DNA from 2 places in the Pseudoalteromonas pernae genome. Region 1 is predicted to be linked to the other one. Evidence: predicted binding sites of a transcription regulator. Region 1 holds the regulator's gene; the other holds the start of a gene.

Region 1 (6,120 bases):
TTGGCGCGTTTGAGCAGCTCGCAACCTATGGCCGCATTATTGGTTGTCCGGTTAAACAGGTAAAAGATGCCAATGAACTGGCCGATGTGCTTTATCAACTTCGCAATAAGCGTCTAGTATTAATTGACACGGCGGGGATGAGTCAACGCGATTTACGCTTGAGTGAACAGTTAAATACGCTTATGCGCAATGCTTCAGTGGACATCAGAAGCTATTTAGTTTTAAGTGCCACGGCACAGCGAGAAGTGTTGCAAGAGTCAATTAAACACTTCCAAAAAATTGACTTAAGTGGCTGTATTTTCACCAAACTTGATGAAAGTCTAAGTTTGGGCGAGATTATGAGTGTAGCGATTCAAAATCGTCTCCCAATAGGGTATCTTACTAACGGTCAGCGTGTTCCAGAAGATATTCGAGTGGCGAACTCAGAAAAAATGGTTAGAAAGGCTGAACAATTGTTTATTAAACGTCAAAAAGCAAAACAAACAGCGGCTCCAGTGGGGCGTCAGGCAGTGGCGTCTCAAGCAGTAGGAATGTATGATTAACACAGTGCACGATCAAGCAAGCGGCCTTCGTAGAATGAATCAGAATAATAATCAAGGCGTTAAAGTCATCGCCGTCACAGGCGGCAAAGGTGGCGTAGGTAAAACTAATGTATCGCTCAACTTGGCTATAGCCATGGGACAGCAAGGTAAACGTGTACTCGTACTCGATGCCGATTTAGGGTTAGCCAACTGTGACGTAATGCTTGGTCTGCGTGTTGAAAAAAACCTTTCTCATGTACTCAGTGGCGAGTGTGATCTGCGTGATATTCTCGTTACGGGTCCTGCGGGTATTCGCATTGCACCTGCAACATCCGGCTCCCAATCTATGGTTGAGCTTAGCCCTGCTGAACATGCAGGGCTTATTCGCGCGTTTAGCGAACTTGATAATGACTTCGACGTACTCATTGTTGATACCGCAGCAGGTATCTCTGACATGGTGCTTAGTTTTTCTCGCGCTTCTCAAGATGTGGTTGTGGTGGTGTGTGACGAACCCACGTCTATCACAGATGCGTATGCGCTGATCAAAATCCTAAGCCGCGAGCACGGTGTTTATAAATTCAAAATTGTTGCCAATATGGTTCGCAGTTTACGTGAAGGCCAAGACCTTTTTGCTAAGCTTTCTAAAGTAACAGACCGATTTTTAGATGTGGCTTTGGAGTTGGTAGCAACCATTCCTTACGATGAGAACATGCGTAAATCAACACGTCGTCAAAAAGCCGTCGTTGACCTGTTTCCTAATTCACCTGCTTCTGTGTCACTTAAAAGTTTGGCCAGTAAAGCAGTGAAATGGCCCGTACCGAATCAGCCTTCGGGCCACCTAGAGTTTTTTATTGAGAAGTTAGTCAATAACTAGCGGTTAGAGCAACTATGAATAGAGTCGCCGGGTATCAGCACCAACAGCAATTAAACTCTCTTGTAGAGCGCCATGCTTCACTTGTAAAGCGTGTTGCGTGTCATCTTTTAGCGCGTTTACCGGCCAGTGTTCAACTCGACGATTTAATTCAATCCGGCATGATTGGCCTGATCGAAGCCTCGAAAAGTTTCGATGCTTCAAAAGGGGCGAGCTTTGAAACCTTTGCAGGTATCCGTATTCGCGGGGCAATGCTGGATGAGATACGCCGCGGTGATTGGGCGCCTCGTTCCGTACACAGAAATAGCCGTTCGGTCGCGCAAGCGATAAACGAGCTTGAAGGCGTTTTAGGGCGCGAGCCTAAAGATGTTGAAGTAGCTGAAAAACTTGATATTTCCCTTGATGAATACCATCATATTTTAAATGATGTAAATTGTTCTAAGGTGTTAGGCATCGAGGACTTGGGTGTGGATGAAGATGTCATCGTCACCCATAGCGATCAATCAGACACAGGCAAACCTTTTGCCAGTGTCCAAAATGAACGCTTTAACAGTGCATTGGTTGAGGCGATCAAGTCGCTACCTGAACGTGATGCATTGGTATTATCGTTGTATTACAACGATGAAATGAATTTAAAAGAAATAGGGCAAATACTGGACGTAAGCGAGTCCCGTGTGAGCCAAATCCATGGTCAGGCAATGATTAAGCTCAAAGCGAAAGTCAGTGACTGGGTCAATTAGTAGTAAGTAGAAACAGGTTCATACCTCACTGGAGGATACTTTGGATAAGAACATGAAAATTCTTGTGGTTGATGACTTTTCAACGATGAGAAGAATCATTAAAAACCTTTTGCGTGATTTGGGCTTCACCAACGTGCAAGAAGCGGACGACGGTAGCACGGCATTGCCAATGTTACAGAATCAAGAGTTCGATTTCGTTGTCACTGATTGGAACATGCCAGGTATGCAAGGCATCGACCTTCTTCGTGCCATCCGTGCAGACGATAACCTAAAACACATTCCAGTATTGATGGTGACGGCTGAAGCAAAGAAAGAACAAATAATTGCAGCAGCTCAAGCGGGTGTTAATGGCTACATTGTTAAACCATTTACCGCAGCGACACTGAAAACAAAACTGGATAAAGTGTTCGAGCGTTTAGGTTAACAGATTAAGGAGAGGCATATGTCAGCTCCCGCTGCACCTCATATTACCCTAGAACAGGCTAAGCAGCTTGTTTCCTTTCTTGAACAAGGTGAGCAGGAAAAAGCTGACCAGCTGATCCTAGATGCTGCTTCTAAAGAGCAGTCTGAATTATTTGCCGAAGTGGGAAAACTCACTCGGCAGCTTCATGAGTCACTGAAAAACTTCCAATTGGATACCCGCCTGACTGATTTGACTCATGAGGCGATACCTGATGCCAAGCAACGCCTCAATTATGTAATGGAAATGACTGAGCAGGCCGCTAATAAAACCATGGATGCGGTCGAGGCAAGTCTTCCTATTGCAGAACAATTGTCTACGGACTTACACCAAATCAAACCTTCTTGGGACAAACTGATGCGCCGTGATTTAGAGATCGGCGAATTCAAACAGTTGTGTCACCAACTCGATGGTTTTATGGGTCGTTCACAAGAAAGTACTTTGGAATTGCATGATTTGCTCAATAACGTGTTGATGGCTCAGGACTATCAAGACCTCACGGGACAGGTGATACGCCGTGTAATTGAGTTGGTACGAGAAGTTGAAGACAGTTTGATTAACTTACTGACTGTGTTTGCAGGTGAAGACGTTGATGTAAGTGCTATTGAGCGCGAGAAAACAACCTCTTCATTCGGTGGTGAAGGTGCTGAAGGCCCAATCATAGATTCGGAATCTAGAGATGACGTGGTATCAGGGCAAGATGAAGTAGATGACTTGTTGTCGAGCCTAGGATTCTAAGAGGAGAGCGGTTGCATGAGCTTTGAAGTAGATGAAGATATTTTACAAGACTTCTTGGTAGAAGCAGGTGAGATATTAGAACAGCTCTCTGAACAATTGGTTGAGCTGGAAAATAACCCGGACGACAAGGATCTACTCAATGCCATCTTCCGCGGTTTCCATACCGTGAAAGGCGGTGCAGGGTTCCTCGCCATGAACGAGCTGGTAGATGCGTGCCACGGTGCTGAAAACGTGTTTGATATACTCCGTCAAGGGCAGCGCAGGGTAACGGCTGAACTGATGGACGTGATCTTGCAAGCGTTGGACACCATTAATGAGATGTTCGCGCATATCAAAGCACGTGAAGAGCCTGAACCTGCAGACCCGCACCTACTCGAAGTTTTGCACCAACTCAGTGAACCTGAAGTGGAGGGCGAACAAATTGCTGCACCTGCACCTGTCGAAGCCGCGACGCCCGAGCCTGTCGAGTCAGAATCAGCTGATGATTTTGATATGGGCTTTGGTGACGATATCCTGTTCGATATGGATGGTGGTGATGTAGCCGATGAAAGTATCGATGAAATCACCGAAGAAGAATTTGAGCACTTGCTTGATGAATTGCACGGTGCCGGAAAAGGCCCCTCCGCGGATGCGCAGGGTGGCGATACATCTGCTCATGGTGGTGATGACATTACCGATGATGAGTTTGATTCATTGTTGGACGAATTACACGGAGCGGGTAGCTTCGGCGTAATTAGCGATAAATCAGCGCCCGCAACGCCGAGCACACCAGCACCAGAACCAGTTAGTGAAACCCCCGCTGCAACTGGCGATGACGAAGAAATTACCGAAGACGAATTTGACGCTCTGTTGGATGAATTGCACGGTAAAGGCAATGCACCGTCGGTGACCGATAGTGGTGATACTGCAGCGAATGAGCCAGCGAAAACACCGGCTCCTGCAGCTAAAGCGCCAACACCGAATCCAGCACCTGCGGCCGCACCTAAACCCGCACCTGCAGCCAAACCTGCTGCCAGCGCTGCGCCCGCAACCGAAGCGAAAAAGCCAGCTGCAAAAGCAGCGCCTGCGCCGCAGGCAGAAACGACAGTGCGCGTGGATACCAAGCGTTTAGACCAAATCATGAATATGGTAGGCGAGCTAGTATTGGTGCGTAACCGTCTAGTTACCTTGGCGAACAACACCAATAGCGAAGACATGGGCAAAGCCATTTCTAATCTTGATGTGGTCACGGCTGACCTCCAAGGTGCGGTGATGGCAACGCGCATGCAGCCCATCAAAAAGGTATTTGGTCGTTTCCCTCGCGTAGTACGCGACCTAGCCCGTAGTTTACAAAAAGACATCTCTCTTGTACTTGAGGGTGAAGAAACAGATTTAGATAAGAACCTCGTTGAAGCACTAGCCGATCCGCTTGTGCACTTAGTTCGCAACTCAGTGGATCACGGCATTGAAATGCCAGATGTTCGCGAACAAGCTGGTAAATCGCGTACAGGTTTAGTGACCCTCTCAGCGTCGCAACAGGGCGACCATATTCTCCTAAGCATCCAAGATGACGGTGCGGGTATGGACCCTGAAAAGCTCAAAAAGATAGCTATTGGCAAAGGCGTTATCGATCACGATCAAGCGGCAAGACTTAGCGATACCGAGGCATATAACCTTATTTTTGCCCCTGGCTTCTCAACCAAAGAAGAAATCTCCGACATCTCAGGTCGAGGTGTGGGCATGGATGTGGTTAAAACCAAGATTAGCCAACTCAATGGCACCATCAATATTGAGTCACAGCTTGGAGTTGGTACGCGTTTAGATATTAAAGTGCCGCTGACACTGGCGATTCTACCTACGCTGATGGTGATTGTTGGTTCGCAAACCTTCGCTTTACCTTTGGCTGCGGTTAGCGAAATTTTCCACTTAGACTTAACCAAAACCAATGTTGTCGACGGTCAGTTGACTATTATTGTGCGCCAAAAAGCAGTACCGCTGTTTTACCTTGAGCATTGGTTAGTCAAAGGTGCTGACCGCTCTGTTCGCAAAGCACAAGGTCATGTTGTTATCGTTCAATTGGGCACCCAGCAAATTGGTTTTGTGGTTGATTCATTGATTGGCCAAGAAGAAGTTGTAATTAAGCCGCTTGATGCCTTATTGCAAGGTACTCCCGGTATGGCAGGCGCGACTATCACTTCAGACGGTGGTATTGCGCTTATTCTGGATGTGCCTAGCATGCTTAAACACTATGCTGGTCGCTCAAGTGTTAACTAATTAGAGTAACCCATGGCTGTAAAAGTATTAATTGTTGATGACTCCAGTTTCTTTCGCCGTCGTGTCACCGAGATTCTTGAAGGTGACAGCCAAATAGAAGTCATTGATACCGCGGTAAACGGTGCCGATGCCGTTGAAAAAGCCGCAGCTTTGCGTCCAGATGTTATCACCATGGACGTGGAAATGCCTGTTTTAGATGGTATTTCTGCGGTGAAACAGATCATGGCGAAGACACCAACACCGATTTTGATGTTTTCTTCGCTGACCCGAGAGGGGGCCAGTGCCACCCTTGATGCGCTTGACGCAGGGGCGTTGGATTTCCTGCCGAAGAAATTTGAAGACATCGCCCGCAACAACCAAGATGCAGTGGAAATACTGCGTCAGAAAGTCAAAGAGCTTGGCCGCAGACGCCTAGCACGTTTCAGCCGACCGGTGTCTACCGCATACACGCCAGTTAGGCCACTTACAAACGCCAAGACAACAGCTCAACCAGACAAAACGTTTCAGCGCACCAGCACTGAAACGAGTGCTCCTGCG
Region 2 (6,120 bases), on a different contig from region 1:
TACGCCCGTGGGCGAGCCATCTTCGTGTCGAATAATTTCGCCGCCAGCAGGGCTCTTCGCATCAGCTTTGAGCCCGGCAAGTTCCATGGCTTTAGTGTTCACCCACACGGCATGACCATCGATACGCGATAACACGACAGGCTTATCGCTCACGTACTTGTCTAAATCCTTTGCGCTAGCAAATTCTTTTACTGGCCAATTTTCTTGGTTCCAGCCGCGGCCAATAATCCAGTCTTGCTCCGATTGCGATGCGAATGCTTTGAGTTTCTCACCCATTTCTTCAATGGATGTGGTATCGCGCAGGTCTAGACGCATTAAATTTTGTCCTAGGCCGATGATATGACCGTGGGCATCGATTAAACCCGGTAGTAACACTTTACCTTGGCCGTCGATAACCGTTGCATCTGGATAGCTGCTAACAAGTGACTCGTTACCGCGGTTGATCACCCGTCCATCTTTAAACACCAGAGTTTGAAAATTCGCTAAATCTCCGTTGTTTGTTGGCGTGTACCCATTTATATTATGCACTACAGTAGTATTAGCCCAGATTGATAATGGCGTGAGGGCTGTTGCCATAACTAATGCAAAGAGCTTGTTTTTCATATTATTTTCCTTATTAGCAAGCTCAAATGACTGTAGCAAAGAACTGGGCTGTAGGACAAACTCAAATCGACAAAGGTCAAGGATGAATAGAAGTAAAATTGTTACCACACTCCCCGTAATTGCTCTACTTGTTGGCTGTACAACTGTGCTCGCTGCAAACGAAAGTACACCTGCAAAACTGATTAAGGCGTGGCCAATAAAGCCATTCGATGGAACTGATCGTTCTCGTACCGAGAGCTGGGCAAATCTGTCTTTTGTTATTGATACACAAGGAGATGTCACCGATGTCGAAGTGTTGTCTCATTCTGAGGTGAGATTTGACGAAGATGACTTCAAGCGATTAATCAAAATGTGGCAATTTGAGCCCGCGATATTGAATGGGGAACCTATCGACGCTTCGTGGTTGTACACCGTACAAAGCAAGAAGATGTTTGATGGCGTTGATAATGGCACCATTAAAAGGGGATTTTTATCTACAGGGGAGCAGATTCAAGCTGCACTTGCAGATAAAAATTTCGACTTGGTACGAACACTGTTGAATAAGCTCGATGAGCATACTAAGAACAATGCCGAACAGGCTTTAAATCATTGGTTTAAAGCTCAATATTATTATTTTGTAGAAGATTGGCATCAATATGGGCATCACCTGCAGAGTGCTTATGCTTTGAGTAAAGAGTTACCTACCGAATACCGCATTAAGTTACATCAAAACACCCTACACTGGTTTATGTACACCCGTGAATACCTGAGTGCAAATACGGCGATTAACTCATTCTATGGCCTAGGAGATGTTAATATGGATGCAGCAATATTTCTTAAAGCTAAAAAGCAGCTCGCCAAAGAATTGAATGCAAACCCTGAACTGCACTATAGCTATACGTTAGAGCCTAATAAACCAAAGCTATTGGGGCTTAGTCGCTACAGTGTTCAAATCAAGACACAAGAACCATTAACCAAGGCTCAGCTGAGGTGCCGGTATGGTGTTCTTGATGTGCCAAAGGTCAGTGAGAACCGCTATGCCATCACGCAAACTGAAGCTAACGTGCGTTGTGGGTTGCTGATTAAAAGTGAGACAGAGCAGTCAATTGAGATAGAGCAAACGGGACAGGCGATACGTCTGTAGTTGACTTTGTAGTTATACCAACAAGCAATAATACTTGAGCCGTTTAAGGGACTAAACCTAACACAGCAACCGAAAAGTTTTCTTGCCGCATAGAGCCTTTCAATAAGCTAATTTGGTATTGATTTTGAGAAAGAAAAAGGCCGCGTGATGCGGCCTTTACTGTTGCTGTGTCTATTACACCTTAAAGCGATCAACTGATTGGCGTAACTCCTCGGCCAGTTTGGCCACCTCAGAGCTAGATTCAGAGGTTTGATTTGCCCCTTCAGCAGTTTGTTCGGCGATAGAAACGATTTGCTCCAAACGTTCACTGATCTCTTGCGACACTTGTTGCTGCTCCATCGCCGCAGATGAAATCTGCTCACTGACGTCATTAGCTGCGGCAACTGCATTGGTAATTGAATCAAGCGCTGCGCTTGCATGTTCGCTTTGTTCCACACATGATTCCGCTTGCTGGCGACCTTTTGACATAGCCTCAACAGCTGCTTGGGCGCCATTTTGCAACGACTGAATCATATTTTGAATCTCTTGTGTCGATTCTTGTGTCTTGCTTGCCAGTGAACGCACCTCATCTGCTACCACAGCGAAGCCACGGCCTTGTTCACCCGCACGAGCGGCTTCAATTGCTGCGTTTAGTGCAAGTAGGTTGGTCTGCTCAGCGATGCCACGAATAACATCGAGAATGCCACCGATAGAGGCGCTGTCTTGATGTAACTGGTTGATAACTTGTGATGCGTTGTCGACTTCAATGGCCAACTGCTCAATCGTCGCTTTGTTTTGGTTTGAAATACCTTTGACGCGATTTGCTTCGCTATCCGCATTTTTGATTTCGTTCAAGGCCAGTTGCGCGCTCTCATTGACCGCTTGCGAGGTACTGCTCATTTCGGTCGTTGCTGTGGCCGCTTGCTCTACTTGCGCACGCTGAGACTGAATAGCTTGGCTTGACTCAGTTGTGATAGTAGACGTTTGTTCAGAAGCTGCCGCAAGTTGGGTAGAGCGGGAAATAATGCCTTGAATCAACTGACGTAGACTGTCGATTAGGGTATTACAGCTTTTCGCCAACTCGCCAAATTCATCTTGTGCGCTGTCGTCTAGACGTTGCGTCATGTCGCCTGAAGCTACAATATTGAGCACGCGATTTACTTCGCTAAGCGGTTTGGTAATTCGGCTTACCGTAAAGTAGGCCACGATAATGGCGATAATGGTCGCCAAAATCATACCCAGCCAAGTCCAAAGATTTGCTTTACGTACATCCTTGCGCACGCCTTGTTGCTGCGCAAACGCCATATCTTTCACTTGCGAAACTAGTGTTGTTAATGAGGCCAGAGCTTTGTCATTAGTAGCCTCAGAACTTGATAAGTTCGCTTTTGTTTTCTCGATGGTTGCTAGCAATTCAGCTTTGTTGTTAGCCAAAGACGCAGAACCTTTCACCGTGTTAGTAATCGTACCCACATAATTGCTAAGGTCATCCAACAAGCCTGAGTCTTTCGCAGCGACCGCAGGGCCAATCAAGGTCATAGAGCGCTCTAGTTCACCTAAATAAAACAGCTGGTCGTTTTTAATAATGTCTAGCGTCTGGGCATTGTTTACGGTCAGGATGTCGTTACTGGTTGTAGCCAAAGAAGTGAGGTTATTCTCAAGTTGTGTAACCGCTTGGTAAGCGCGTGCATCGTCTTGCTCAAGGCCATCAAGGTCGGAAATATCAAGCACTACCGACACTGCATCTTCGACATTCAAATCTATGGTGTCGAATTGTTCACGAAGTGTTTTTCTCAGCGTCAGCGCGCGGCTCTTATTACTAAAGAGTTGATCAACTTGGGGCTCAAACTCGGTGTACGCTTTCTCAACGCTACTGGCCATATTTGCCAGCTTAGCTTCATTTTGTACCACAGTGCGTAGCTCAGACATCGACTTGTCGAACGATTTTTGTTCTTTGCGATATCTTTGCTCTAGCTCTGCAAGCTCTGCTGCGTCATCGCTGTAATATGCTCCTATCGCAGCCTTGCTCATCAATGTAAATTCGATCTGCAATTCCGAGCTTTTCTCTAATGCAGGTAACGATAATTGATTTACGCTTTGGGTGGAGTTATCGATGTTGGCGATACGGATCAGTGAATTGCCGCCAATCGCTAACAGCAGTAGGGTGATGAATATAAATCCACCCCAGATACGTTGACTCACAGTAAGCTTCATAGAGTTTCCTAACTACTTATAATTACGTAACTTATCGACCAGTGGCCGAAAAAGTTAAGGCATCTATTGATAAAATGTAACAACTTTTTGCAACGTGCGCAGCTTATTACGTTGTAATTCTGCTGGGCTCTAATACTTTATTCTTGGTTTTGAGGTTCATGCAAGTCATGGCACCTCCCCAAACGCATCCAGTATCTAATGCATAAAGTCGCTTTCTTCCTGTTTGTCCTTCTAATGCCGCCCAGTGTCCGAAAACGATGTCGAAATCATCATTCGCACGCAGGGGGTGCGTAAACCAGGGCTGTAAAGTGGTGCACTGGCTTGGGGTCCCTTTTTCCTTTAAATTCAATTTACCTTGTGCGTCTACAAAACGCATTCTAGTAAAACTATTGATAGTATAGATAAATTTATCCATTTCGCTGTCGCTTTCGTGCCACAACGCAGGAGTATTTTGATACATGTTGGCAAAATAGTAGTGCGCGTCTTCACCTTGGTAGCATTTTTGCGCTTTTTTTGCCCATTTTAGACCTTGCTTCAAAGACCATTGTGGTGACAATCCAGCGTGGCTTATCAGTGTGTTGTGCTTCTCTAACCACACGGCCAGTGGTTGTTGCTGTAGGAATTGCAACAGTTGCTCTTTATCTTGAGCAGCGAAAATGGGCCCAAGCCTGTCTTTTGGATTGGGGTGCTTATTTAAATGGGCTGTTGCCAGTAAATGTAGGTCATGATTGCCCAGCGTAATAGTTACGGCATGTGCCATGCTGTGAAGACGACGTAAACAAGATAATGAGTCTGGACCGCGAGCAACTATGTCGCCAACGCAGTAAAGGTGATCTTTGCTGGGATTGAAATCAATGCGCTGGAGCAGCGCATCGAATTCCTGATAGCAACCTTGGAGGTCGCCAATCGCATATTTAGCCATGGCGTTTTAGTGCAGAATGTTGGGGCAGCTTAAGCGAAACACATCGATAGGTGCTTGAAACTCGTTGCCAAATTCACTACGCATTACATAGTAACCTTGCATCGTGCCTACCGGGGTGTCTAACACCGCACCACTGGTATAACTGTAACTTTCGCCAGGACCAATAATGGGTTGTTCGCCGACAACGCCTTCGCCTTCAACTTCCACTTCTTTGCCATTTGCATCTGTGATTAACCAATAGCGACTGAGCAATTTCGCGCTGCTCAAGCTATGGTTTTTAATCGTAATGTTGTATGCAAATACGTATTTATCTTTTTCTGGCTCAGACTGGCCTTCAACATAAAACGTCTCAACCATCACCTTGATGGCTGAGTCTGAACTACTGCTTGTTGTCATATAACCAATTCGCGATATCGATAAACTGTTTTAGCGTTAAGCTTTCTGCGCGCACGCTAGGGTCGATGCCCAATGCTTCTAATTGTGTTGCATCCAGTAGATTTGCCAAGCTATTTCTCAAGGTCTTGCGACGCTGATTGAAAGCCTCTAAACATACTGTGTTTAATAGCTTTGTACTTTTTGCTGTGCGTTGATCAGGGCTCTTAGGTACTAACCTGACTACCGCTGAATCAACCTTAGGCGCAGGCTTAAAGCATGTAGGCGGTACTTCAATCACCGGAATAGCATGACAATAATACTGCGTCATTACGCTTAAGCGACCAAATGCTTTACTGCCTGGAGAGGCGACCATACGGTTAACCACTTCTTTTTGCAGCATAAAGTGCATGTGTTCAACATCATCTACATAGTCAAACAAGTGGAACAATAAGGGCGTCGAGACGTTGTAGGGCAAGTTACCAAAAATCTTTAGCTTCTTGTCACCTGTGAGTAAGCTCGAAAAATCGAACTTCATGGCATCGCCCTGATGCACCGTGAGCTTTGGTGCCATAAATGGGTGATGGATCAATCGCTCGGCGAGGTCTTTATCAAGCTCAACCACCGTCAGATGGTCAGTAAGCTCTGTAACAGGCTCAGTGATTGCACCCAAGCCCGGGCCGATTTCAACCAAGTTATCGCCCACACGTGGGTCGATTGCGGTTACGATTTTGTCAATAATGGTGTCATCATTGAGGAAGTTTTGCCCGAAGCGCTTACGCGCTCGGTGCCCTAAATGTACTTTATCTGTCATTGTCTCTGCGCTTTTTTGCTTGCCAGTTTAATCGCCTCGGTTAAGGCGACTCTGAAACTGCCAGCATCAGCTTGGCCCGTTGCCGCTAGATCGAGT

The links. Region 1 encodes FliA, which starts transcription of late flagellar genes. Its sites were predicted from a motif close to CTAAAGNTNNNNNNNNNNNNGCCGATA; they were not measured.
Region 2: V1358_RS13540 (HAMP domain-containing methyl-accepting chemotaxis protein) is a predicted target of FliA. The motif match lies at 3,949-3,975, and genes of this name have one in related genera.

What each region holds. Positions count from the first base shown of each region.
Region 1 covers NZ_JBDODM010000002.1:434,799-440,918, reverse strand. The annotation lists gene flhF (flagellar biosynthesis GTPase FlhF) at 1-542, shown strand, start outside; gene V1358_RS06200 (MinD/ParA family protein) at 535-1,395, shown strand; gene V1358_RS06195 (RNA polymerase sigma factor FliA) at 1,410-2,132, shown strand; gene cheY (chemotaxis response regulator CheY) at 2,173-2,556, shown strand; gene V1358_RS06185 (protein phosphatase CheZ) at 2,575-3,330, shown strand; gene V1358_RS06180 (chemotaxis protein CheA) at 3,346-5,583, shown strand; gene V1358_RS06175 (protein-glutamate methylesterase/protein-glutamine glutaminase) at 5,596-6,120, shown strand, end outside.
Region 2 covers NZ_JBDODM010000005.1:222,051-228,170, reverse strand. The annotation lists gene V1358_RS13550 (amidohydrolase) at 1-603, opposite strand, end outside; gene V1358_RS13545 (energy transducer TonB) at 686-1,726, shown strand; gene V1358_RS13540 (HAMP domain-containing methyl-accepting chemotaxis protein) at 1,901-3,916, opposite strand; gene V1358_RS13535 (symmetrical bis(5'-nucleosyl)-tetraphosphatase) at 4,023-4,838, opposite strand; gene apaG (Co2+/Mg2+ efflux facilitator ApaG/CorD) at 4,845-5,234, opposite strand; gene rsmA (16S rRNA (adenine(1518)-N(6)/adenine(1519)-N(6))-dimethyltransferase RsmA) at 5,218-6,024, opposite strand; gene pdxA (4-hydroxythreonine-4-phosphate dehydrogenase PdxA) at 6,021-6,120, opposite strand, start outside.